One region of the Nonomuraea sp. NPDC050153 genome, then DNA from elsewhere that is predicted to be linked to it. Evidence: riboswitches for the same ligand, from Rfam matches in the RefSeq annotation. Region 1 holds a riboswitch; each other region holds the start of a gene.
What was found. A riboswitch is a leader RNA that binds a small molecule or an ion and turns the genes downstream of it on or off. The one in region 1 is predicted to bind thiamine pyrophosphate.

Region 1 (5,275 bases):
TCCGTGGCCAGCGCGTCTCCCAGCACGTTCGGCAACCCGTCCGGGATGACCACCTCGACCCGGTGCTTGTCCGACAGCGCGGGCAGCCCGAGCGTGGCCGTGTCGATCCGCTCGGCCAGGTCGAACTCCTCGATCCGCACCTTGAGCTCGTCCGCCCCCGCCCTGGCCCCGAGGAGCAGGTGGTCCATCAGCTCGCCCAGCGACCTGGACCGCTCGGCGATCGTGTGCACGGCCGAGCGGCGTTCGGGGTCGCTCATCTTGTCCCAGCGCCTGTCCAGCGTGCTGGCGAACCCGCGCACGATCGTGATCGGCGTGCGCAGCTCGTGGCTGGTCGTGGCCAGGAACAGGTCCTTGGCCTCCTCCAGTTCCTTGGCCGTGGTCACGTCGCGGAAGTCGATGACCACCTCGCCGGTCTCGTCGATCTGCGCGCTCACGACGTCCAGCCACCGCCCGTTCTCCATCTGGAACGTGACCTTCTCGCCCGGCTTGGGCAGCGGGAACGGCGGCGGCCCGCCGATGACCGTCTCGGCCGGGAACGCGGTGAGGTCGGCGGCGGCCGGGTTCCAGCGGACGACCCGCCCCGATCCGTCGAGCACGGCGATGCCGTCGGCGCTGGCGTCGAAGACGGCCTGCTCGTGCGCCCGCTGCCGCACCGCCTCCTGGTAGGCCACCGCGTTGCCGACGGCGATGCCCGCATGGCCGGCCAGCAGCTCCAGCAGCTCCAGTTCGAGGTGTCCCGGTGTGCTCTGGGCGAACAGCGCGTACAGGGCCCCGTACGGGCGCCCGCCGACGGCCGCCAGGCCCAGCGCGATCGTGTGCAGCCCGTTCAGCCGGGCCCACACCAGGTCCTCCAGCCCGTTCGACTCCAGCATGACGGTCTTGCCGGTGCGTAAGAGCTTGTCGACCAGGCTCGTGCGCAGGTCGCTGGTGGTGCCCCTGATGGCCGCCGGCAGCTCGTACGTGCTGACCAGCCGTAACCGCTCGCCCTCGATCAGCACGAACCCGCCCGCGTCCGCCCCGGTGAGCTCCGTGAGGCTGGCCGAGATCCGGTCGAGCACGGCCGACAGCTCCAGCTCGGAGTTGATGTCGCCGACCACGTCGGTGAGCCGGCGCACCAGCCTGGCCCGCCGCGCCATGCGGTCCCTGGCCACCGCGTCGGCCCGCGCCAGGTGGTGCACGCAGACGTACCCGGCCACGGAGCTGCCCAGGCGCAGCGCGCTGATGTCGACGCGCACATCGAGCAGGGTCCCGTCGCCGCGTAAACGTTTGGTGCGGACCGAGACCTGGCCGCCGGTGCGCACGCGTTCGAGCGCGGCGTTGTGCTCGGCGGTCAGCTCGCTCGGCACGATCGGCGCCCGGCGCCCGAGCATCTCCTCCGCCGTCCACCCGAACAGCCGCTCGGCCGCCTCGTTCCAGACCAGTACGCTCTGATCCCGGTCGACGACCACGACGGCGTTGGGCGAACCGGCGAGGGCAGCACGAGCGATCTCGTCGTCACTACCGGCCCATTCGTCCCCCACTACTCCATAGTGCACGTGGCGTGGTGAGTGCGTCGGGCGATCCGTCCGATACGCTGCGGGCACGGTGATTCTCGGCGGGTGGGGAGGGTGGTGGCATGTCGAGCGGCGATCTCGATGCCCTGTTGCGTGTGACCTCCAGCACCTATCGAGGTGAGACGCATCCTGACGTCGCGTTCGGCACCTATGACGGGGCCGTCGGCAGGCTGGTGCTCGCGGTGACCGGCAAGGGGGTCGCGGCGTGCAGCTTCGAGCCGGAAAACGCCGTGTACGAGCTGGTCACAAGGCATGTGGGCACGTTCATCGGGCCGGACCCGAGCCGGCTCGACCCGGTGCGCAGAGAGTTGGACGCCTACTTCTCCGGCCGCCTGCGCGCGTTCACCACGCCCGTCGATCTCGTGCTGGCGACGTCTTTCGCCCGTACGGTGCTGCAGAAGACGATCGCGGTCCCGTACGGCACCACCACGACGCTGGAGGAGATCGGCGCGAGCATCGGCCGGCCGCGCGCGCTGCGGGCGATCGGCAACGCGCTGGCCTCCAACCCGGTGAGCGTGATCGTGCCGTGCCACCGGGTGGTGCGCGAGGACGGCGCGCTCGGCGACTACGCGGGCGGCGCGGCGGCCAAGCAGCACCTGCTCAACGTCGAAAAGCGCGCGTCGACCAGCCGATCAGCAGGGTGACCAGCGCGGCGACGATGGCCGCGCCGAGCGCCCCGTTCATCCACGGCTGCCGGGTGAAGCCGATGGCCTCGCGGACCGACTGCCAGAAGGCCCCCCACGGCGTGTCCGGGGGCGTGGCGGTCGCCAGCCAGTACGCCACGAAGCCGAGGGCCCACGGCACCAGCCTCGACCAGCGTGAGGGCGCGTCCTCCGCGGTGTTCCAGCCGCGCGAGCCGCCGAGCACGAAGTAGTCCACTGCCAGCACCGCGAACATCGGCACGAAGATCGCCCCGATCACCCCCAGGAACGCCCCGTACGAGTTGACGTCCACGACCAGGGCGATAGCGACGCTCAGCACGCCGATGGCGATGGAGAAGACGCGCCGGTCCACCCGCGGCATCAGGTTCTGCAGCGAGACCGTGGTGGAGTAGACGTTGGCGAACGACTGGTCGGTCTCACGCAGCACCAGGATCGCGAAGAACAGCGCGCCCAGCGGCACCGCCACGAACGGGCCGAACACCGACGTCGGATCGGCCGCCACCTTGTCCGCCCCCGCCAGGGCCACCGCGAACACGCCCAGGCCCAGGCAGGCCACCTGAGCCAGCGTGTAGCCGCCGACCACGCCGGTGAACGCGGCCCTGCTCGACCTGGAGTGCCGGGCGAAGTCGGCCGCCATCGGCACCCACGACACCGACAGCGCGATCACGTAGTCCACGGCCGGGGCGAACGCCGTCCAGGACCCGCCGGTGTGCGCGGGCGCCCTGGTCAGGAAGAACCAGGCGAACCACACCATCGACACGACCACGCCGATGGTGACGTACCGCCGCAGCAGCCTGACGGACCCGAGCGGCCAGATCGTGAGCGCCGTGGTCAGCACCCCCGCCGCGATCACCCACGCCTGGTACGGCACGGCGCCGAAGATCGCGCTGGCCGCCTTGGCGATCACCCACAGCTCGAACGCGGCCCAGCCGAGCATCTGGACGATGTTCAGGATCGTGGGGACGTACGAGATCTTCGCCCCGAACAGGCCCCGCAGCAGCACCATCGCGGGCTGCCCCGTCCGGGTGCCGGGCACGGCGGACAGGCCCACCATGGCGGTGCCGATCAGGCTGCCGACCACGGTCGCCAGGAGCGCGGCGGCCAGGCTGAGCGGAGCGTTGTCCAAGGGGTTGAGCAGGAGGGACGCCCCGGAGAAGCCCAGGAGGCTGACTCCGAGGTTCGCCCAGAGCGCGCCCTGGTCGAGCACGCCCAGGGTCTTCGGCGGCCGGCCTTCAAGAGTCAGCGGAACTTCGTCGACGACATGCGTCATCGCGCACTCCCTACGCCGGCATTACCCGGACAGGTTCAGGCGGTCGGCAGCGGATCTGTGGCTGCCCTCTCAGCCCGGCGAAACCCCGAGCTCCCGCGACAATCTGCAGTTGGCGCCCTCATCATGCCTTAATGACGGCGAAACCGCCACAGTGGGGCCTTCACCAAGATTTCACGCCACGAACGGCTGCCGCCCGGTCTCGCTGACCATCGGGCGGCGCGCGAACTCCCACGACTGCATGCCGCCGCCGACGTTGACGGCGTCGCGCCCCAGCTGGTTGAGCCAGGCCGCGACCTGCAGGGACCGGCCGCCCACCCGGCAGACGACGTAGACCGTGCGGTCGCCGGGCACCTCCTCGACCCGCCCTTGAATCTGGGTCATGGGGATGTGCACGGCCTCCGGGGCGTGCCCAGCGACCCATTCGTCCTGCTCACGGACGTCGAGCAGGTAAGCGTCTGCGGGAACGGCACTGGCCTCTATCTCAGGAACGGTCATGACTCCATCATCTCGCGCCTGGCGTCGTAGGCCGCACGCGCCGCGGCGATCTCCTCCTGGTGCGCCTCCGTCCAGGTGACCAGCGACTTGATGGTCTCGTGCAGCGTGCGGCCGAGCGGCGTGAGCGCGTAGTCCACCCTGGGCGGCACGACGGGGTGGACCTTACGGCTGACGAGACCGTCGCGTTCGAGCTGGCGCAGGGTCACGCTGAGCATGCGCTGGCTGACGCCGTCGATCTCGCGGCGGAGCTGGGTGAAGCGCAGGCTCTGGCAGTCGAGCAGGGCGATCACGAGCAGCGACCACTTGTCGGCGATGCGGTCGAGGATCTGGCGCACCTCGCAGTCCTCGCGGGTGTCCCACTGCCGCACGTCGTAGTCGTCGAGCGGTTCCGAAGTGCCTTCTTCCTCGGACTTCATTTGAGAAGGCGGGACAGGCGGCGGTCGGCGAGGGGCTTGCCGCCGGTCTGGCAGGTGGGGCAGTACTGCAGCGAGGAGTCCGCGAAGGACACCTCCCGGATCGTGTCGCCGCAGACGTCGCACGGCTGCCCCGTGCGGTTGTGGACCCGCAGCCCCGACTTCTTCTCCGCCTTGAGGTCCTTGGCCGCCAGCCCGTGCGCCCGCTCCACCGCCTCCCCCAGGGTGGTGACGATGGCCTCGTGCAGGTCGGCGATCTGCGCGTCCGTCAGCGTGGCCGCGATCTTGAACGGGGACATCTTCGCCGCGTGCAGCACCTCGTCCGAGTACGCGTTCCCGATGCCGGCGATGATCTTCTGGTCGCGCAGCAGCCCCTTGATCTGGGTGCGGCTGCCGCCCAGGATGCGTTTGAGCGCGTCGACGGTGAAGGACTCGTCGAGGGGGTCGGGGCCGAGGGCGGCGATGCCGGGGACCTCGTCCGGATTTTTGGTGACATAGACGGCAAGGCGCTTCTGCGTCCCCGCCTCCGTCAGCTCGAACCCGGGCGCCAGGCCCTCCTCATCGGGCGCCAGCCGGACGCGTACGGCGAGCGGGCCCTTGCCCGGGCGCACCGGCTTGGCGCCCGACAGGTCGTCGCGCCAGCGCAGCCACCCCGCCCGGGCCAGGTGGATGACCAGGTGGAGGCCGTCGCAGTCGAGGTCGAGGAACTTGCCGTGCCTGGCCACGCCGGTGATCGTCAGCCCACCGAGCGCGGTCACGGGCGGGTCGAACGTCTTGAGCGCCTGGAAGGCCACCACGTCGACCCCCACGACCGTGCGGCCCACGGCCCGCTCGCGCAGGAAGTGGGTGAGCGACTCCACTTCGGGTAGTTCCGGCATGCCA
Region 2 (5,275 bases), on a different contig from region 1:
GGGCGTTTTGCCACTGGGAGGGCCCCACCGCCCGAAACCGATACTGAGACGTTCCCGTTGGAACGTCCCAGCTCCTCGCGCACCACTCAGGTCACGGCGTCATCGGCGAGGAGGCCTCGGCGTAGCGCCTGCGCGGGATGCGGCCCGCCAGCCGCGCCAGCCGTCCCGCCGCCACGGCCCCCTTCATCGCGGCCGCCATGAGATCGGGCCGCTGCGCCCTGGTGACCGCGGTGGCCAGCAGCACGGCGTCGCAGCCCAGCTCCATCGCCAGCGCGGCGTCGCTGGCCGTGCCGATGCCCGCGTCGAGCACCACCGGCACGGACGCGGCCTCCACGATCAGCTCGATGTTGTGCGGGTTGCGGATGCCGAGGCCCGAGCCGATCGGCGCGCCCAGCGGCATGACGGCCGCGCAGCCCACCTGCTCCAGCCGCCGCGCCAGCGCGGGGTCGTCCCCGATGTACGGCAGCACCACGAACCCGTCGGCCACCAGCCGCTCCGCGGCGTCGAACGTCTCGATCGGGTCGGGCAGCAGCGTCCGCTCGTCGGCGATGACCTCCAGCTTGACCCAGTTCGTGCCGAGCGCCTCCCTGGCCAGCCGCGCCGTCAGCACGGCCTCGCCCGCGGTGAAGCAGCCCGCCGTGTTGGGGAGCACCTTGATGTCCCGCTCGCGCAGCACGTCCAGGACGGACCCGGGGGCGCTCGGGTCGAGCCGCCGCATGGCCACCGTGGTCAGCTCGGTGCCGGACGCGGCCAGCGCCTGGTCGAGCACGTCGAGCGAGGGCGCGCCGCCGGTCCCCATGATGAGCCGGGAGGAGAACTTCTCCCCGGCGATGATCAGTTCATCCACCTTGCACCGCCGTCAGAACCTCCACCCGGTCACGGTCGCTGAGCGCCGTCGTCTCCCACGAGCTCCGCGTGACCACCTCGTCGTTGACGGCCACGGCCACCCCGGTGGTGGCCGTGGTCAATGTGCGTACGGCCTGCGCCACGGTCATGCCGTCGGTCACCTCGTGCGAGGCCCCGTTGATCGTCACAATCATGAAATTTCCCGAAATCTCCCAGGCGTGCACAACGCCGCCAGCTCGCCCTCTTCGCCCAGCAGGATGTCCGCCGTGAGCGGCGCCAGGAGCACGCCGCCCCGGTGGTGACCGGTGGCCAGCGTCAGCCCCGGGGTGCGGCTCGGGCCGATGAGCGGCAGGTTGTCCGGCGTACCCGGACGCAGCCCGGCCACCACGTCGGCGACCTCCAGCTCGGTGACGCCCGGCACCAGCTCCCTGGCGTCCCGCAGCAGCTCGTAGAGCCCGCCCGCGGTCACCCTGGTGTCGAAGCCCATCTCCTCCTGCGTCGCCCCGACCACCAGCTCGCCGTCACCCCGGGGGACGAGATAGACCGGCGTGCCGTGGACGGTGCCGCGCACGCACCGCGTGAGCAGTGGCTGCGGCGAGCGCAACCGCATGATCTGCCCCTTCACCGGCCGCACCGGCACCTCGGCCAGCCCGGCGCTCCACGCCCCGGCCGCCAGGATCACCCGCTCCGCCGGCAGCTCGGATCGCCGGCCGTCGCCGCCGGGCGGCTCCAGGCGTACCCCCGTGACCCGGGCGCCGTCGCGCAGCAGCTCGCCCACCCGGGCCCGTACCAGCGGGACTCCCTGCCGGTCGAGCGCGGCCAGCAGCGCCGCCGTCACGCGGCGCGGGTCCACCCAGGAGTCGCCGGGGGCCAGCAGCCCGCCCCGCGCCGAGGGGGCCAGCATGGGCTCCAGGCGGCGGCACTCGCGGCCGGTCAGCCGCTCGACGGGCAGCTCCAGCTTCTCCAGGTACGCGGCCAGCTCGTCCAGCGCGGCCAGGTCGTCCGCCCCGAACGCCACGTCGAGCGTCCCCTCGGAGCGCAGGTCCAGGGCCTCGGGGCCGGCCAGCCCCGCGTCGGCGGCCAGCTCGGCGGCGAAGGCCGGCCAGCGGCGCAGCGACGCCACCCCGAGCCGCAGCAGCGGCGCCTCGGTGTAGGTGACCTCGCTGATCGGCGCCAGCATCCCCGCCGCCGCGTGCGAGGCCCCCGAGGCGGGGGCCGGGTCCACCAGGGTGACGGGCCGCCCCGCGCGGGCCAGCCGCCAGGCCGCGGAGAGCCCGACGACCCCGCCGCCCACGATCACATCCATCCGCGCTCCCTTCGCCGGCATGATCCGGATCAGGTGTCTTGCGGTCGAAGGCCCGATGGCAGCCTTCCTCTCAGCCCGGTCACGGCCGGACTCCCGCGCGTCTTACGTCCTCCAGCCTACGGCCTCGCTGCGACGCCCCGACACCGCCCCACGTTAGGGTCATGAACGTGAACCGAGTCGTGGTGGTGGGAGCTGGGCTGGCCGGAGTGCGCACCGTGGAGGCGCTGCGCACGCGGGGGTTCGAGGGGAGGGTCACGCTGATCGGGGAGGAGCGGCATCGCCCCTACGACCGTCCGCCCCTGTCCAAGGCCGTGCTGTTCGGCGACGCCGACACCAGCTTCGTCGACACCGACCTGGCCGCGATCGACGTGGAGTTCCAGCCCGGGGTCAGCGCCAAGGCGCTGCGGGAGGGGGTCGTCGAGACGACCGAGGGCGAGATCGGCTACGACGGGCTGGTCATCGCCACCGGCGCCGAGCCGATCAGGCTGCCCGGCGACGGCCCGCAGCACGTGCTGCGCACGCTCGACGACGCCCACGAGCTCAGGGCCATGCTCGTCCCCGGCGCCCGCGTCGCGGTCATCGGCGCCGGCTGGATCGGCGCGGAGGTGGCCACGGCCGCCCGCCGCGCCGGGTGCGCGGTGACCGTGATCGAGGCCGGCCCGGCGCCGCTCGCCGCGGCGGTCGGCGCCGGGATCGGGGCTCGCACCGAGCGCTGGTACGACGGCATCGACCTGCGGCTCGACACCATGGTCGACTCCGTGGACGAGGGCGGCGTGCGGCTGGTGGGCGGCGAGTTCGTGGACGCCCACGTGGTGGTCACGGGCATCGGCGTGCGCCCGGCCGTCGAATGGCTCACCGGCGCCGACATCGACCTGCACAACGGCGTCGTCGTGGACGAGCACCTGCGCGCCTCCCTCCCGAACACGGTGGCCGTCGGCGACTGCGCCGCCTGGTGGTCGCGTCGCTGGCAGACCAGGCTCAGGGTCGAGCACTGGGACACCGCGCTCAACGCCCCGGAAGTGGCCGCCGCGAGCCTGCTGGGCGAGGACGTCGCGTACGATCCCGTTCCGTACTTCTGGTCGGAGCAGTTCGGACATATGGTGCAATACGCCGGTCATCATTTGGCAGGGGAACGGCTGATCTATCGCGGCGAGCCCGAGGGCAAGTGGTCGGCCGTCTGGCTCACGGCCGACGACGTTCCCGCAGCGGTGCTCGCCGTGGACCGGCCGCGGGACCTCGTACAGGGGCGTAGAATCATCGGCGCCGGACACCGTCTCGACGTGGAACGCCTGGTAGATCCAGAAGTCTCCCTACGGGATTGTGTTGTTTGAGCAAGCACGGCATGTGGTAGTTGTGGTTTCGTGACGCTTTCTGTTGCACAGATCGACCGGGAGACCGACCAGCTCGTCGACGAGTGGCTCACTCTCCCCGAAGTGGCCTCGCGCCTCGACCTTTCGATCGGGCGGGCCAAGCAACTCCTCAAGGACCACAAGCTGCTCGGCGTTCGCCGGGGGAGCGGCGGGCCGCAGGTGCCCGCGGTGTTCCTCGATGGAAAGGATGTGAGGAAGGGCCTGCCCGGCACGCTGACCGTGTTGCTGGACGCCGGCTACGACGACGTCGAGTCGCTGCGCTGGCTCTTCACCCCCGACGAGTCCCTGCCCGGATCGCCCATCGAGGCGATCAAGGCCGGCCGTCACACTGAGGTCAAGCGGCGTGCCCAAGCCCTCGGTTTCTGAGGCCCGCCTCTATCTCTGCACCGACGGCCGCCGCGACCGCGGCGACCTCGCGGAGTTCCTCGACTCGGTGCTGGCCGGCGGCGTGGACATCATCCAGCTGCGGGAGAAGGGTCTGGAGGCTCGCGACGAACTCGCGCTCCTCGAAATCTTCCGCGACGCCTGCGACCGGCACGGCAAACTCCTGGCCGTCAACGACCGGGCGGACATCGCCTACGCCGCCCGCCCCGACGTGCTCCACCTGGGGCAGGACGACCTTCCTGTGACGGTCGCGCGAGAGATACTCGGCGACCACATCGTCATCGGACGGTCCACCCACTCCGTGGCCGAGGCTTCCGCCGCGGCAGCGGAGCCGGGCGTCGACTACTTCTGCTGCGGCCCCATCTGGCCCACGCCCACCAAGCCCGGCCGCCCGGCCCCCGGCCCGCCGCTGCTCCGGCACGCGGCCGCGCTGGAGACCTCGCGGCCGTGGTTCGGGATCGGCGGCATCGACCTCGCGAACCTGGACGAGGTGATGTCGTACGGCGTGCGCCGCGTGGTGGTCGTACGGGCGATCACGGACGCGGAGGATCCGGGCGCGGCGGCGGCGGAGTTCGCCAAACGCCTGTCCACCCTCTGACCGCACAAGGCCCTCTGACCACACGAAGCCCCATGATCACAGGAGGCCTGGCCACACCAGGCCTCCTGGTCACAGGGGTTCCCCGACCGCAGGGTCCCCTGGTCGCAGGGGCTTCCCGCCTGCCGGGGGCGCTCGCCACCACGCGGGCGCCTCCGGGGCGCGGGCCTGTTCACCCGGTCAGGCCGCGCTGCGCGCCCAGATTGTGGCGCGCCCCAGTCGTGCGGTCAGGTCGTGCGGTCAGGTCGTGTGTTCAGATCGTGCCGTCAGGTCTTGCGGGAGGTGGCGGCGATGGCCAGCTCCGTCAGCGCCGTGCGCGCCTCGGGCATGATCGGCGCCCCGTCGAGCGCGGACAGCGCGTCCGCCAGATACTCGCCGATCAGGTCCTCGCACTCCTGCAGCGCGCCCGTGTCGTCGATGATCTGCCGCAGCGTCTCCACCCCGCGCTCGTCCAGCCCGGGATCCCCCAGCAGCCGCCGGACGGTCTCCGCCGCACCCGGGGACGCGGCCGCGAGCGTGCGCGCCACGAGCATCGTCCGCTTGCCCTCCCGCAGGTCGTCGCCGGCCGGCTTGCCCGTCTGCGCCGGATCGCCGAACACCCCCAGGATGTCGTCACGGAGCTGGAACGCGATCCCGACCTTTGTGCCGTAGCCCGTGCACAGCTCGTCCATCCAGGGCGCGAGCTTGCCGCCGGCGAGCGCCAGCCCGAGCCTGAGCGGCTGCTCCACCGAGTATTTCCCGCTCTTGAACAGCGCCACCCGCAGCGCCGACTCG
Region 3 (5,275 bases), on a different contig from region 1:
GTCGGCGGTCCCCTGGTCGTGGCCGGCTGCGTGGCGGCCGACTCGCCGGTGGGAGCCCTGTGGGTGGGGGCGCTGCTGGGGCTGCTGGGAGTGCTCGTGGTCGCCACCGCATCGCCCACCCGCAGGTGGAAGGCGCCGGTCCGGTCGCCCGACTGGCTCGGGCCGCTGCGCAGCCGCGGTCTGGCCGTCCTGCTGGTGAGCCTGACCGGGGTCGGCGCCGCCATCGGCGGCCTCAACGTCCTGGTGGTCTTCTACGCGGAGCACCACGACATGGTGGGCGGGGCGCCCACGCTGCTGGCGTTGAACGCCCTCGGCGCGCTGATCGGCGGCCTCGGCTACGGGGCCGTGCGCTGGACCTCCTCGCCCCCGCGGCGCACGCTGCTGCTGACCGTCGGCCTGGCCGCCGCGTACGCGCTGCTGTGCCTGGTGCCGTCCCCGCCCTACATGGCCGCCATCATGATCCTCACCGGGCTCTTCCTCGCGCCCGTGCTGACGGCCGCGTTCGTGCTGGTCGGAAAGCTCGCGCCGGTCGGCACGGTCACCGAGGCGTTCGCCTGGCTGGTCACGTTGATGACGGCGGGAACCGCCCTGGGGTCGAGCGCGGCGGGGGTCATCCTGGAACACGCCACGGAGTCGCAGGCCGCTTCCGTCGGGGTGCTGAGCATCGCCGTGGGCGCCGTGGTCCTGGCGGCCGGGCAGCGCAGCCTCGTGGTCCGGGACGCCGACGCCGCGAGGGCCGCCGCGTGACCCGGATCCAGCTGGTCTGCACGGACCTGGACGGGGTCCTGCTCACCAGCGCCGGTGGCCTCAGCCCCGACACCAGGGCGGCGCTGGCCGAGGCCCGCGCCGCCGGTCTCCAGGTCATGGTCGCCACCGGGCGGCCCACCCGGGACGCCCTGGACTGGGCTCTGGAGGCCGGCATCCAGGGCCTGATCGCCTGCAGCAACGGCGCGGTGATGTGGGACACCCGCGCCGGCCGGGTGCTGTTCGACCACTGCTTCACCGCCGGCCAGGTCGAGCAGGTCTTCGCCTGGGCCGGACGGTCCGTCCGGGGCGCGGTCCTGGGCATCGACACGGAGCGCGAGCTCGTCCTGCAACCCGGCTTCGCGGACCTGGTGCCCGGCTGCTGGCCCCATGACGTGTCGGCCGACCTCATCGGCCGGGTCACCCGCGGCAACCGGGTGGTCAAGGTGCTCGTGGCTCACCCTGGGCTCTCGGCGCCCCAGCTCGCCGACGCGTTCGGGACGGTCACCGGAGTCCGGGCGACCTTCTCGACCATGCACTTCCTGGAGATCTCGCCGGAGCGCGCGAACAAGGGCGAGGCCCTGCGATGGGCGGCCGCGCACCGGAGAGTCCCCCTTGCCGCCACGGCCGCGGTGGGGGACATGCCCAACGACCTCCCCATGCTCAGGAAGGCCGGGCTGCCCGCGGCCGTCGCCAACGCGCACCCCGAGGTCAAGGCGGCCGCCCGGATCCTGCTCCCCAGCAACGACGACGATGGCGTGGCCTCCCTGATCCACGCCATCCTGCTCAGGAGAACGATCGGCTGACGAGACCGGAGGAGCTCATGGCGCGGATGGAGTGGGTGCTCGGCAGCTGCCGCCTGCTGGCCGAGACCGCCGAGGAATTCGCCCGGACCCGTCCGTTTGCCGGCCTGACGATCGGCGCGGCCATCCATCTGGAGCCGAAGACCGCCACCCTCCTCCTCACGCTGCGGCAGGGCGGGGCGCAGATCGTCGCCACCGGCAACCTGATGACCACCCAGCAGGAGACGGTGGCCGTGCTGAGGGACCAAGGCGTCAACGTCGTCGGCGAGCGCACCGGCGACCCGGAGATCCACGCGGCCCACCTGCGCGAGGTCCTCGCCTGCCGGCCGGATCTCATCCTCGACAACGGCGGGGAGCTGTTCGCCCGGTTCCTGGAGGAGCCGTACGATTCGCTGCTGGGCGGGACCGAGGAGACCACCTCGGGGCGGGCGAGACTGCTGCCGCTGCGCGACCGCATCGCGCGGCCGCTCCTGGTGATCAACGACAGCCCGATCAAGCAGTTCGCCGAGAACGAGCATGCGGTGGGCCAGAGCGTGCTCGAGTCCTTCATGCGCATCACCAACCGGGCCACGAACGGGCTCCGGGTCACGGTCGTCGGCTACGGACCCTGCGGACGCGGCGTCGCCGGCAACTTCGGCCGCGCCCGTGCCCTCGTCTCCGTGCTCGACACGGATCCGGTACGGCGGCTCAACGCGCTGCTCGACGGCTTCGCGGTGCCGGAGCGGGAGCGGGCGATCTCGTCCGCCGAGCTCGTCGTGACCGTCACCGGCGCCGCGCGCGTCCTCACCGGAGCCGACCTCCGCCTGCTGTCCGACGGCGCGATCCTGGCCAACGCCGGTCATGTCCCGTGGGAGATCGACATGGCCGACCTCCTGGGCCATCCCGACGTGGTCGGCTCCGCGGAGCCGACGGAAGGCGTCACGAGCCTCGTCCTCGGCGACGGGAGGCGCGTTCACGTGCTCACCGGCGGGCACATGGTCAACCTCTCCGGCCCGCGCCCGCTGGGAAACTCGGTGGAATCGATGGATCTCGGATTCACGCTCCAGGCACGCTGTCTGGAGTCCATCGCAGGCGGGCTCGTACCGGTCGATCAGTGCGTCGTCCCCGTCCCCCGTGACATCGACGCGAAGGTGGCGCACGCCTACGTGACCCTTGCCAACCGGATTGGCTAGGGCCATTGGTCCCGAAAGTGAAGGACTTTCGTCCCTGGCGGGGCGATCCGGGCGGCGAGAAGTTGTTATTAGGCCTGTGAGACGAGCGAGGGAGCCCGACCCGAGAGCCTCTTCGGGGGAGCGAAGGAAAGGCTGAGAGGCCGGAGAGTCGAAGGACGAACCGGCGACCCCTAGCCACCTGATCCGGACCATGCCGGCGAAGGGAGAGCGCCTCACAGGTCTTCGCCATGTGCTGCGACTCCCCCCAGCAGACTCCCCCCAGCAGACTCCCACGGCAGAGGGCCGACGGCCCTGGCGGCCGGGGACCTTCGACCCTGACCGGAACCGTCCCGGGCGTGATGCGCTGGAGGCGGAGGTGGGTGTCATGGCCGTTCTCTCGGTGAAGCACGCGCTCGGTGTGGCGCTGGAGGCGGCGCGCTGGGCGCCGTCCGTGCACAACACGCAGCCCTGGACGTTCTCGGTGTCCGGGGAGGAGATCAGCCTGCGGGCCGACCCGGACCGGAGGCTGCGCGCCGGCGACGCCTCGGGCCGGGAACTGCTGATCAGTTGCGGTGCTGCCCTGTTCAACATGCGTACGGCGATGCGGTGCGAGGGCTTCGAGCCGGAGGTGCGCACCCTGCCGGACCCGGACCGCCCGTCGTTGCTCGCCACGCTCAAGCCGGGCGGCGAGACGCATACCGACGAGGCGACCAAGGCTCTCGGCGGTGAGATCGAGTGCCGTCGCACCCACCGGGCGGGCTTCGCCGAGGTGCCGGTGCCGGACGAACTGGTCGAGCGGCTGGTCCGCGCGGCCATGGAGCACGGCGCCAAGCTGACGCCCATCCGCTCCCCGGAGGCGTTGCGGGTCGTCGCCTCGCTCACCCAGGCCGCGCAGGGCGTGCAGGCGCAGAACCGTCGCTTCACCCTGGAGATGATCCGCTGGGGGCAGCCGCCCGGCAGCAGCCGCAGGGACGGGGTTCCGGCGGAGGGCTACCCGCGTCAGGCCGTACGGACCGATCCGGACTTCCCGCAGCGTGACTACGCCTGGCAGCACGACTGGGGCAGCCAGGCCGACCAGCGAGCGGCGGCGTCCGTCGGGGTCGTGGCGCTGCTCACCACGCGGGGCGACAGCCGCCGGGAGTGGATCGACGCCGGGCAGGCGCTGCAGCACATCCTGCTGCACGCCTCCGCGTACGGGGTCAGCGCCGCCTTCCACACCCAGGCGCTGGAGATGGACCTGCTGCGCGAGTTCCTGCGGCACGAGCTCTGCTCGGACGAGTACCCGCAGATGATCATGCGGCTCGGCGTCACCTTCGACGACAAACCGTCGGTCCGCCGCAACCTGTCCGAGGTCGTGATGTGAGAACCGGCACCGCGGCCGACGCCACGGACGAGGGCCTGGCCGACGCGCTCGCTCAGCTCATGGGACGGAGTTCCTCGATCTCGCATCCCCGGTAATACTCCGACACCCGCTGTTCGGTGGTCTCGATGTAGTCGTGGAGGGCCTGGCGGGAGCGGGCGAGCGTGTCGATGTGCTCGTCCAGGCCGTGCAGGCGCGCTCGCAGGGTGTCCAGGAGCTCGGGGCAGGGCTCCAGGTCGGGGGCCGTGCCGGTGGCGCAGGGCAGCAGGTACGCGATCTCCTGGGTCGACAGCCCGGCTTCGAGCAGCCTCCGGATCTGGGCCACGGTCAGGACGGCGTCGTCGCCGTACTCGCGGTAGCCGTTGGCGCCGCGGCCGGGCTCCAGCAAGCCCTGGGCCTCGTAGTAACGCAGCTGATGCGTGTTAATCCCGGTCTGCCGGCTCAACTCGCCGATCAGCATGTCGCTCCCCCTTGACCTTCATACCGGTATGAACGTTGAGGATTCTGCCATGACCACCAACAACACTCCCGTGACCGTCATCGGCCTCGGACTGATGGGCCAGGCGCTGGCCGGGGCGTTCCTGCGCGACGGGCATCCCACGACCGTGTGGAACCGTACGGCGGCCAAGGCCGACCAGCTCGTGGCCCAGGGCGCGAAGCTCGCCGACTCGGTCGGCGACGCCGTCGCGGCCGGCTCGCTCGTGATCGTCTGCGTCACGGACTACGACGCCGCGCACCGGCTCCTCGACCCGCTGGGCGAGGCTTTCGACGGCCGGGCCCTGGTGAACCTGGGATCGGGTACGTCGTCGGGCGCCCGCGAGAGCGCCGAGTGGGCGGCGCGGCACGGCGCCGCGTACCTCGACGGCGCGATCATGGCCGTCCCCGCGGAGATCGGGGCGGACGCCGTTGTCACCTACAGCGGGCCGCGGTCGGTCTTCGAGCAGTACGAGCCGGTCCTCAGGAGCCTCGGTTCTGGAACGACGTACCTCGGCGACGACCACACCCTGTCGGCGCTGCACGAGATGGCCGTGCTGAGCCTGATGTGGAACGTCCTGAACGGCTTCCTGCAGGGCGCCGCCCTGCTCGGCGCGGCGGGGGTGGACGCCAGGGCGTTCGCCCCGCTCGCGAGCAAGGGCGTCGACATCGTGAACGGCTGGCTGGCGGCCTACGCCGAGCAGATCGACGACGGCGCGTACCCGGCCCTCGACTCCACCATC
Region 4 (5,275 bases), on a different contig from region 1:
TCGCTTCCCGGATTTCAAGGAGGAACGGATGCGTCTACGTGCAGGGCTCCTGGTAGCCGGCATGGCCGCCGCGATCGTCAGCGTGCTCAGCGCCCCTGCTTCTGCTCAGGCGGCCGCCTGGACGAAAATCGGCGTGTACACCAGCAAGTACAACTGCGTCGACGCCGGCCAGATGTGGGTCCGCGAGGGTTGGAACGAGTACGAGTGCTCAGGGAGCGGCAGCTACTGGGAACTCTGGGTCCGGTAGTGCGGTGAACGGGACGCCGTCCTCGGCGGCGAGCTTCTCCAGGCGATCAAGGCGGACATGCCGGAGGGCCCACGGAAAACCCCCGGCGTTCGGGCGTGTCCCGGCTATATGGTGCCGTTCGTGGACACTCTGGAAAGCCTCGTCATCGCCCGCCGGCTGCGCGTCCCCATCGGCGCCGCCCCGGCCGGCTCCGCGTCCGGCTGGGGTGAGACCGCCGCCCGCCAGCTCGACGCGGCGCTGCTCAGCGTCGGCTTCACGTGCTCGGCCGCGCTGCTCGAGCGGCTGTCGGGGCTGCGCGGCGAGACCGTGGTCGACCTCGGCGTCCGCATTCTGGCCACTGTCCGCACCCTCGTGGGCGACCACGTCCAGCACAACGCGTACTTCCTGAACTTCCCCAAGAACGTGCCCGACACGCTGGAGTTCTGGGCCGGGCTGCTGCGCGAGGCGCTGCTCGACCCGGTGGCCGCCGCGCGCGTCGAGACCTCGACGCTCAACCTGCTCTCCCTGCCCGGCTACGGCCGCTACCAGCACACCTACGCCGACCTGCTGGCCGCGCACGACGAGCTGGTCCCGCTGGCCGGTGACCGGGTGACCGTGCTGGAGCTGGGCGGGAGCCTGGAGTCGGAGGCACGGGAGCTCTACTTCTCCCTGGCCGGCTCCGAGGTGCCCCTGGCCGCCGAGGACCTGGACGCGCTGCGGCTGCTGGCCGGGTTCTGCGCCGACGAGCCCGAGCGCATCCCCGTGCGCGAGAACCGCGCGATCGTCAACGAGGTCCGCCTCGCGGGCGGCCGGCCGCTGCTGGTCGACACGGTGACCGACGTGCTCCGGCTCGCCTGCGGCTGCTCCGGCGGCGACGTCACGCTGGCCGAGCCCACCAGGTTCCGTTCGTTCCGCCGCGCCGAGCGCCGCGCCCTGCTGGGGGCGCTGGACGCGGTCGCGTCCCCGGCCAAGCTCGGCGACGTGCCGCGCCACCGGGAGGAGTGGAAGCGCCTCGGCGAGCGGCTGCACCCCCACGAGTATCCGCAGTTCCCCAACGCCGCCGCCGTCTTCGAGACGGCCAGGGGCACGCGCCGGGCCGTGAGCCTGGACAGCCGGGTCGAGGCCGCCCTGTCGGAGGGCCGCACCGCCGAGGCGGTGAAGCTGCTGGAGAAGGCGCCCGGCGCGCTGCTGCGCCGCCTCGACCACCTGCTGCGGACCGGCGGGTCCGACAAGTCCGCGACGGACGCCAAGGACGTGCTGGACGCGGCGGAAAGAGCCGCCGCCGGCGCCTCCGGCCGCGTCCTGCTGTCGCTGCGCGAGCATCTGCAGAACCGGCTCGCCCCCGTCGCGGGCCGCGTCTTCACCAACCGGTACGGCAGAGCGTGGGCGACCCCCGACTCGCGTTCCCCGCTGGCGGAGCAGGCCCTGTCGCGGGCGCTGGCCATCCTGGACGAGGAGATCGCCCGCCGCCTCCCCGACCCCGGCGAGCTGATCGTCGATCCCGACGTGCTCGACGTCGCCCTGCCGCTGTCCGGCAAGGCCGTCGCGCCCGGCCTCGGCATGCTGCCCCGGGGCTCGGTCTCGGCGGTGGACGGCGAGCTGCTCAGGTTCTTCGTCCACTGGCGCGAGGCCGGGCAGCGCACCGACTACGACCTGTCCGCGCTCATGCTCGACGACTCCTACGACAACCCGACGCACATTTCCTGGACGAACTACACCAACGATTTCGCCGAGTACTCCGGTGACCTCACCGAGGCGCCCGAGGGCGCGTCCGAGTTCATCAACCTCCGGCTCGCCGCCGCGACCCAGCCGATCATCATCCCGCAGGTGCACATCTACGCCGGGGAGCGGTTCGACCAGGTCGCCGAGGCGTTCTTCGGATACATGATCAGGGACGCCGCGCAGGAGGGCAGGCCGTTCGAGCCGCGTACCGTGCGCATGAAGTCGGACCTGCGCGGCTCCGGCCAGATCGCCCTGCCGCTCGTCTTCCTGCGCGGCGGCGACGGCGGATGGCTGGTGAAGTGGCTGCACCTCTACCTGAAGGGGCACCCCGGCTTCAACCAGGTGGAGGGCAACCGCCTCACCGCCTCCCTGCTGGTGCGCTCCATCGTCGAACGCGACTACCTGCGCGTCCGCTACCTGGCCGACCTGCTGCGCGCGAAGAGCTCGCCGGCCGGGCACACCACCTACATCGGCCTGGAGGCGCCGGCCGACCTCCCGGAGGGGGCGCGCGTCTACACGCCCGGCACGCTGCACGAACTGATCCCCGCCTGATACGTTCGACTTCCGGTCGTGAGGCCATTCGGGGGCTTCCTTCTCCTGGTTCGAATCCAGGTAGGCCCCACGGGCCTACTGGCTGTCTAGCTTCCGAGCCTTCCTCACGACCGGGCCGTGCCTTCTGCTAGCGTTGGCCGCGACGCGGGGTGCCCGGGCTGCCGGGCTGAGATCACACCCGTCGAACCTGATCTAGTTCGCACTAGCGAAGGGACGTCATCGGTGACCTTCTGTGATGACCTCTGGACGCGCACGGCCACGCTGCTCAAGGCGATCCACGACCACCCGTTCAACACCGCGCTCGGCGACGGCACCCTCGACCGGGAGCGCTTCGCGTTCTACCTCGTCCAGGACGGGCGCTACCTGGTGGCCTACTCCAAGGTCCTCGCGACCGCCTCGGCCCGCGCCACCTCCCCGGCCGACGCCGCGTTCTTCGCGCAGAGCGCGCACACGGCGCTGGTCGTCGAGCGGGCCCTGCACACCGGCTACCTGGAGCAGTTCGGGCTGACGGCCGACGAGACTGCGGCCGTGGCCACCTCGCCGACCTGCCTGGCCTACTCCTCCTACCTCCAGGCCACGGCCCTGGCCGCCCCCTTGCCCGTGCTGGCCGCCGCCGTGCTGCCGTGCTTCTGGGTCTACCAGGACGTCGGCGCGGCGCTGCTCGAACGCACGGCGGGCGCGGCGGACCACCCGTACGGGACCTGGATCGGCACCTACTCCGACCCTTCCTTCGCCGCCTCGGTCGAGCAGGCCAAGGCCATCGCCGACCGGCTGGCCGCGACCGCCGACCCCGAGACGCGCCGGGCGATGGACGAGGCGTTCTGCCGGGCCACCGAGTACGAGTGGATGTTCTGGGACAGCGCCTGGCGCCTGGAGACCTGGCCGACCGGGCAATGGCTCTCCTAGGCCCCCGGGCCTCACGCGAACGACTCGCTGAGCTCCCTGCGCAGCTCGCGGGCCTGGTGCAGGTAGTGGGTGGCCAGGGTGGCGCGCCCGGAGGAGCGGTAGAGCTCCCCGAGCGTCTGGTACGTGTCCGCCTCCCCGCGGCGGTCCCCCAGCTGCTGGAAGATCACCAGGGAGCGCTCCAGCTGGTCGGAGCCGTCCGATCGGTGGCCCCTGGCCACCTGGAGCCCGCCCAGGTTCCGCATCGCGTACGCGCCGCAGTGGCGGTCGCCGAGCGCCTCGAAGATGTCCAGCGCGTGCCCCTGGAAGCGCATGGCCCGCTCCGACTCGGCGGACATGTCGTACAGGCGGCCGAGTTGCATCGACACGCAGCCCTCGCGGTGGGCGTCGCCGAGCTCCTCGGCCAGCCGCAGCGCGTCCCCGAGCCACCTGGACGCCTGCCGCAGGTCCCGCAGCGACAGGTGGACGCGCCCGATCGCCTGCCGCGCGTACGCCTCGCCGCTGCGGTCGCCGATGGCCAGGAACATGGCCAGCGCGTGCCGGAAGGACCCGAGCGCCTTGAGGTGCCGGTTGGAGAACTGGTTGACCGCCGCCAGCCCGCAGATCGAGATGGCCTCGCTGCGCGTGTCGCCCAGCTCGTGGAAGATGACGCGGGCCCGCCGGAACATGTCCTCGGCCTCGGCGTAGCGGTCCTGGTAGAGGCAGACCTGGGCCAGGCCGCGGAGCATGGCGGCCTCCCCGTGGCGGTCGCCGGCCGCGCGGGCGCTGTCCAGGGCGAGGCGGTGCGTGAGCTGCCACTCGTCCAGGAGGCAGTGCAGGTCGAAGTACGGGACCAGGGTGGCGGCCAGCCCCCACGCGGACTGGGCCAGGCCCGCGTCGGCGGCCAGCCGTACGGCCTCCACCAGGGACTCCCGCTCGGCGTCGAACCACGACAGCGGCTGGGCGGTGAGGCGGCCGAGGGTCTCCCGCTCCAGGCTCCAGCGGGGCGCCAGGTCGGACGTCAGCCCGAAGAGGGTGGTGGGAAGTCGTAAGGAGGCGTGTTCGGCGGCGGTCAGCCAGCCGCCGAGCACCCGGGCCAGCGCGTGCCGCTCGGTGTCGCCGCCCGCCTTCTCCTTGGCGGCGCAGCGGATCAGGTCGTGGAGCCGGTAGCGGGGCTGGCCGACGTGGTCGGTGCCGGCCAGCCGCAGGAGGTTCGCGTCGACCAGGGCGTCCACGACGGCGTCGGCGCGGGGCCGGTCGAGCACGGCGTCGGCCACCCAGCCCGGCACGGACTGCTCGCCGAGCAGGCCGATCGCGCGAAAGGCCAGGGCGGCGTCGTCGGGCAGCCGCTGGTAGCTGAGCTCGAAGGAGCCGCGTACCTCGAGGTCTCCGACGCGTAACTCGTCGAGGCGGCCGGCCTCGTCCTCCAGCCGCTGCCGCAGCACGGCCAGCGACCAGCCGGGCCGTCCGGCCAGCCGAGAGCCGGCCACCCGGACGGCCAGCGGTAAGTGGCCGCAGGCGCGCACGATCGCCTGGGCGGCCTCGTGCTCCTCGGTCACCCGTTCGGGGCCGACGATCCGGCCCAGGAGTTCTTCGGCCTCCGCGGGGGGCAGCACGTCGAGTTCGAGCTGGAGCGCGCCGGGCAGCTCGGCGATCCGCCGCCGGCTCGTGACGAGCACCGCGCTGCCGCTGCCGGGGAGCAGGGCGCGTACCTGGGCGGTGTCGGCGGCGTCGTCCAGGAAGACGAGCATGGGGCGCTCGGACAGCAGAGAACGGTAGAGCGAGGCCCGCTCGCGCACGGTCGGCGGCAGGGTCGCCTGCGCGACGCCGAGCGCGCGTAGCGCCTCCGCGAGGAGGTCGAGAGGATCGGCGGGATCGGCGTCGGTGCCGCCC

Region 2: linked by a shared signal. The riboswitch ahead of thiO (glycine oxidase ThiO) and the one ahead of ACIBQ1_RS30635 (purine-cytosine permease family protein) in region 1 are both predicted to bind thiamine pyrophosphate.
Region 3: linked by a shared signal. The riboswitch ahead of ACIBQ1_RS50060 (Acg family FMN-binding oxidoreductase) and the one ahead of ACIBQ1_RS30635 (purine-cytosine permease family protein) in region 1 are both predicted to bind thiamine pyrophosphate.
Region 4: linked by a shared signal. The riboswitch ahead of tenA (thiaminase II) and the one ahead of ACIBQ1_RS30635 (purine-cytosine permease family protein) in region 1 are both predicted to bind thiamine pyrophosphate.

Annotation. Positions count from the first base shown of each region.
Region 1 covers NZ_JBITJQ010000014.1:23,634-28,908, reverse strand. The annotation lists gene ACIBQ1_RS30645 (ATP-binding protein) at 1-1,520, opposite strand, end outside; gene ACIBQ1_RS30640 (methylated-DNA--[protein]-cysteine S-methyltransferase) at 1,616-2,197, shown strand; gene ACIBQ1_RS30635 (purine-cytosine permease family protein) at 2,154-3,485, opposite strand; TPP riboswitch at 3,475-3,592, opposite strand; gene ACIBQ1_RS30630 (rhodanese-like domain-containing protein) at 3,657-3,980, opposite strand; gene ACIBQ1_RS30625 (winged helix-turn-helix transcriptional regulator) at 3,977-4,396, opposite strand; gene ACIBQ1_RS30620 (Fpg/Nei family DNA glycosylase) at 4,393-5,271, opposite strand.
Region 2 covers NZ_JBITJQ010000001.1:122,507-127,781, forward strand. The annotation lists gene ACIBQ1_RS00630 (thiazole synthase) at 92-847, opposite strand; gene thiS (sulfur carrier protein ThiS) at 840-1,040, opposite strand; gene thiO (glycine oxidase ThiO) at 1,037-2,152, opposite strand; TPP riboswitch at 2,142-2,259, opposite strand; gene ACIBQ1_RS00645 (NAD(P)/FAD-dependent oxidoreductase) at 2,314-3,483, shown strand; gene ACIBQ1_RS00650 (Rv2175c family DNA-binding protein) at 3,514-3,888, shown strand; gene thiE (thiamine phosphate synthase) at 3,866-4,504, shown strand; gene ACIBQ1_RS00660 (polyprenyl synthetase family protein) at 4,768-5,275, opposite strand, start outside.
Region 3 covers NZ_JBITJQ010000035.1:65,404-70,678, forward strand. The annotation lists gene ACIBQ1_RS50045 (MFS transporter) at 1-747, shown strand, start outside; gene ACIBQ1_RS50050 (HAD family hydrolase) at 744-1,550, shown strand; gene ACIBQ1_RS50055 (adenosylhomocysteinase) at 1,568-2,719, shown strand; TPP riboswitch at 2,824-2,941, shown strand; gene ACIBQ1_RS50060 (Acg family FMN-binding oxidoreductase) at 3,084-4,061, shown strand; gene ACIBQ1_RS50065 (MerR family transcriptional regulator) at 4,114-4,518, opposite strand; gene ACIBQ1_RS50070 (NAD(P)-dependent oxidoreductase) at 4,568-5,275, shown strand, end outside.
Region 4 covers NZ_JBITJQ010000007.1:375,282-380,556, forward strand. The annotation lists gene ACIBQ1_RS20990 (hypothetical protein) at 29-247, shown strand; gene ACIBQ1_RS20995 (hypothetical protein) at 368-2,500, shown strand; TPP riboswitch at 2,636-2,731, shown strand; gene tenA (thiaminase II) at 2,723-3,406, shown strand; gene ACIBQ1_RS21005 (BTAD domain-containing putative transcriptional regulator) at 3,418-5,275, opposite strand, start outside.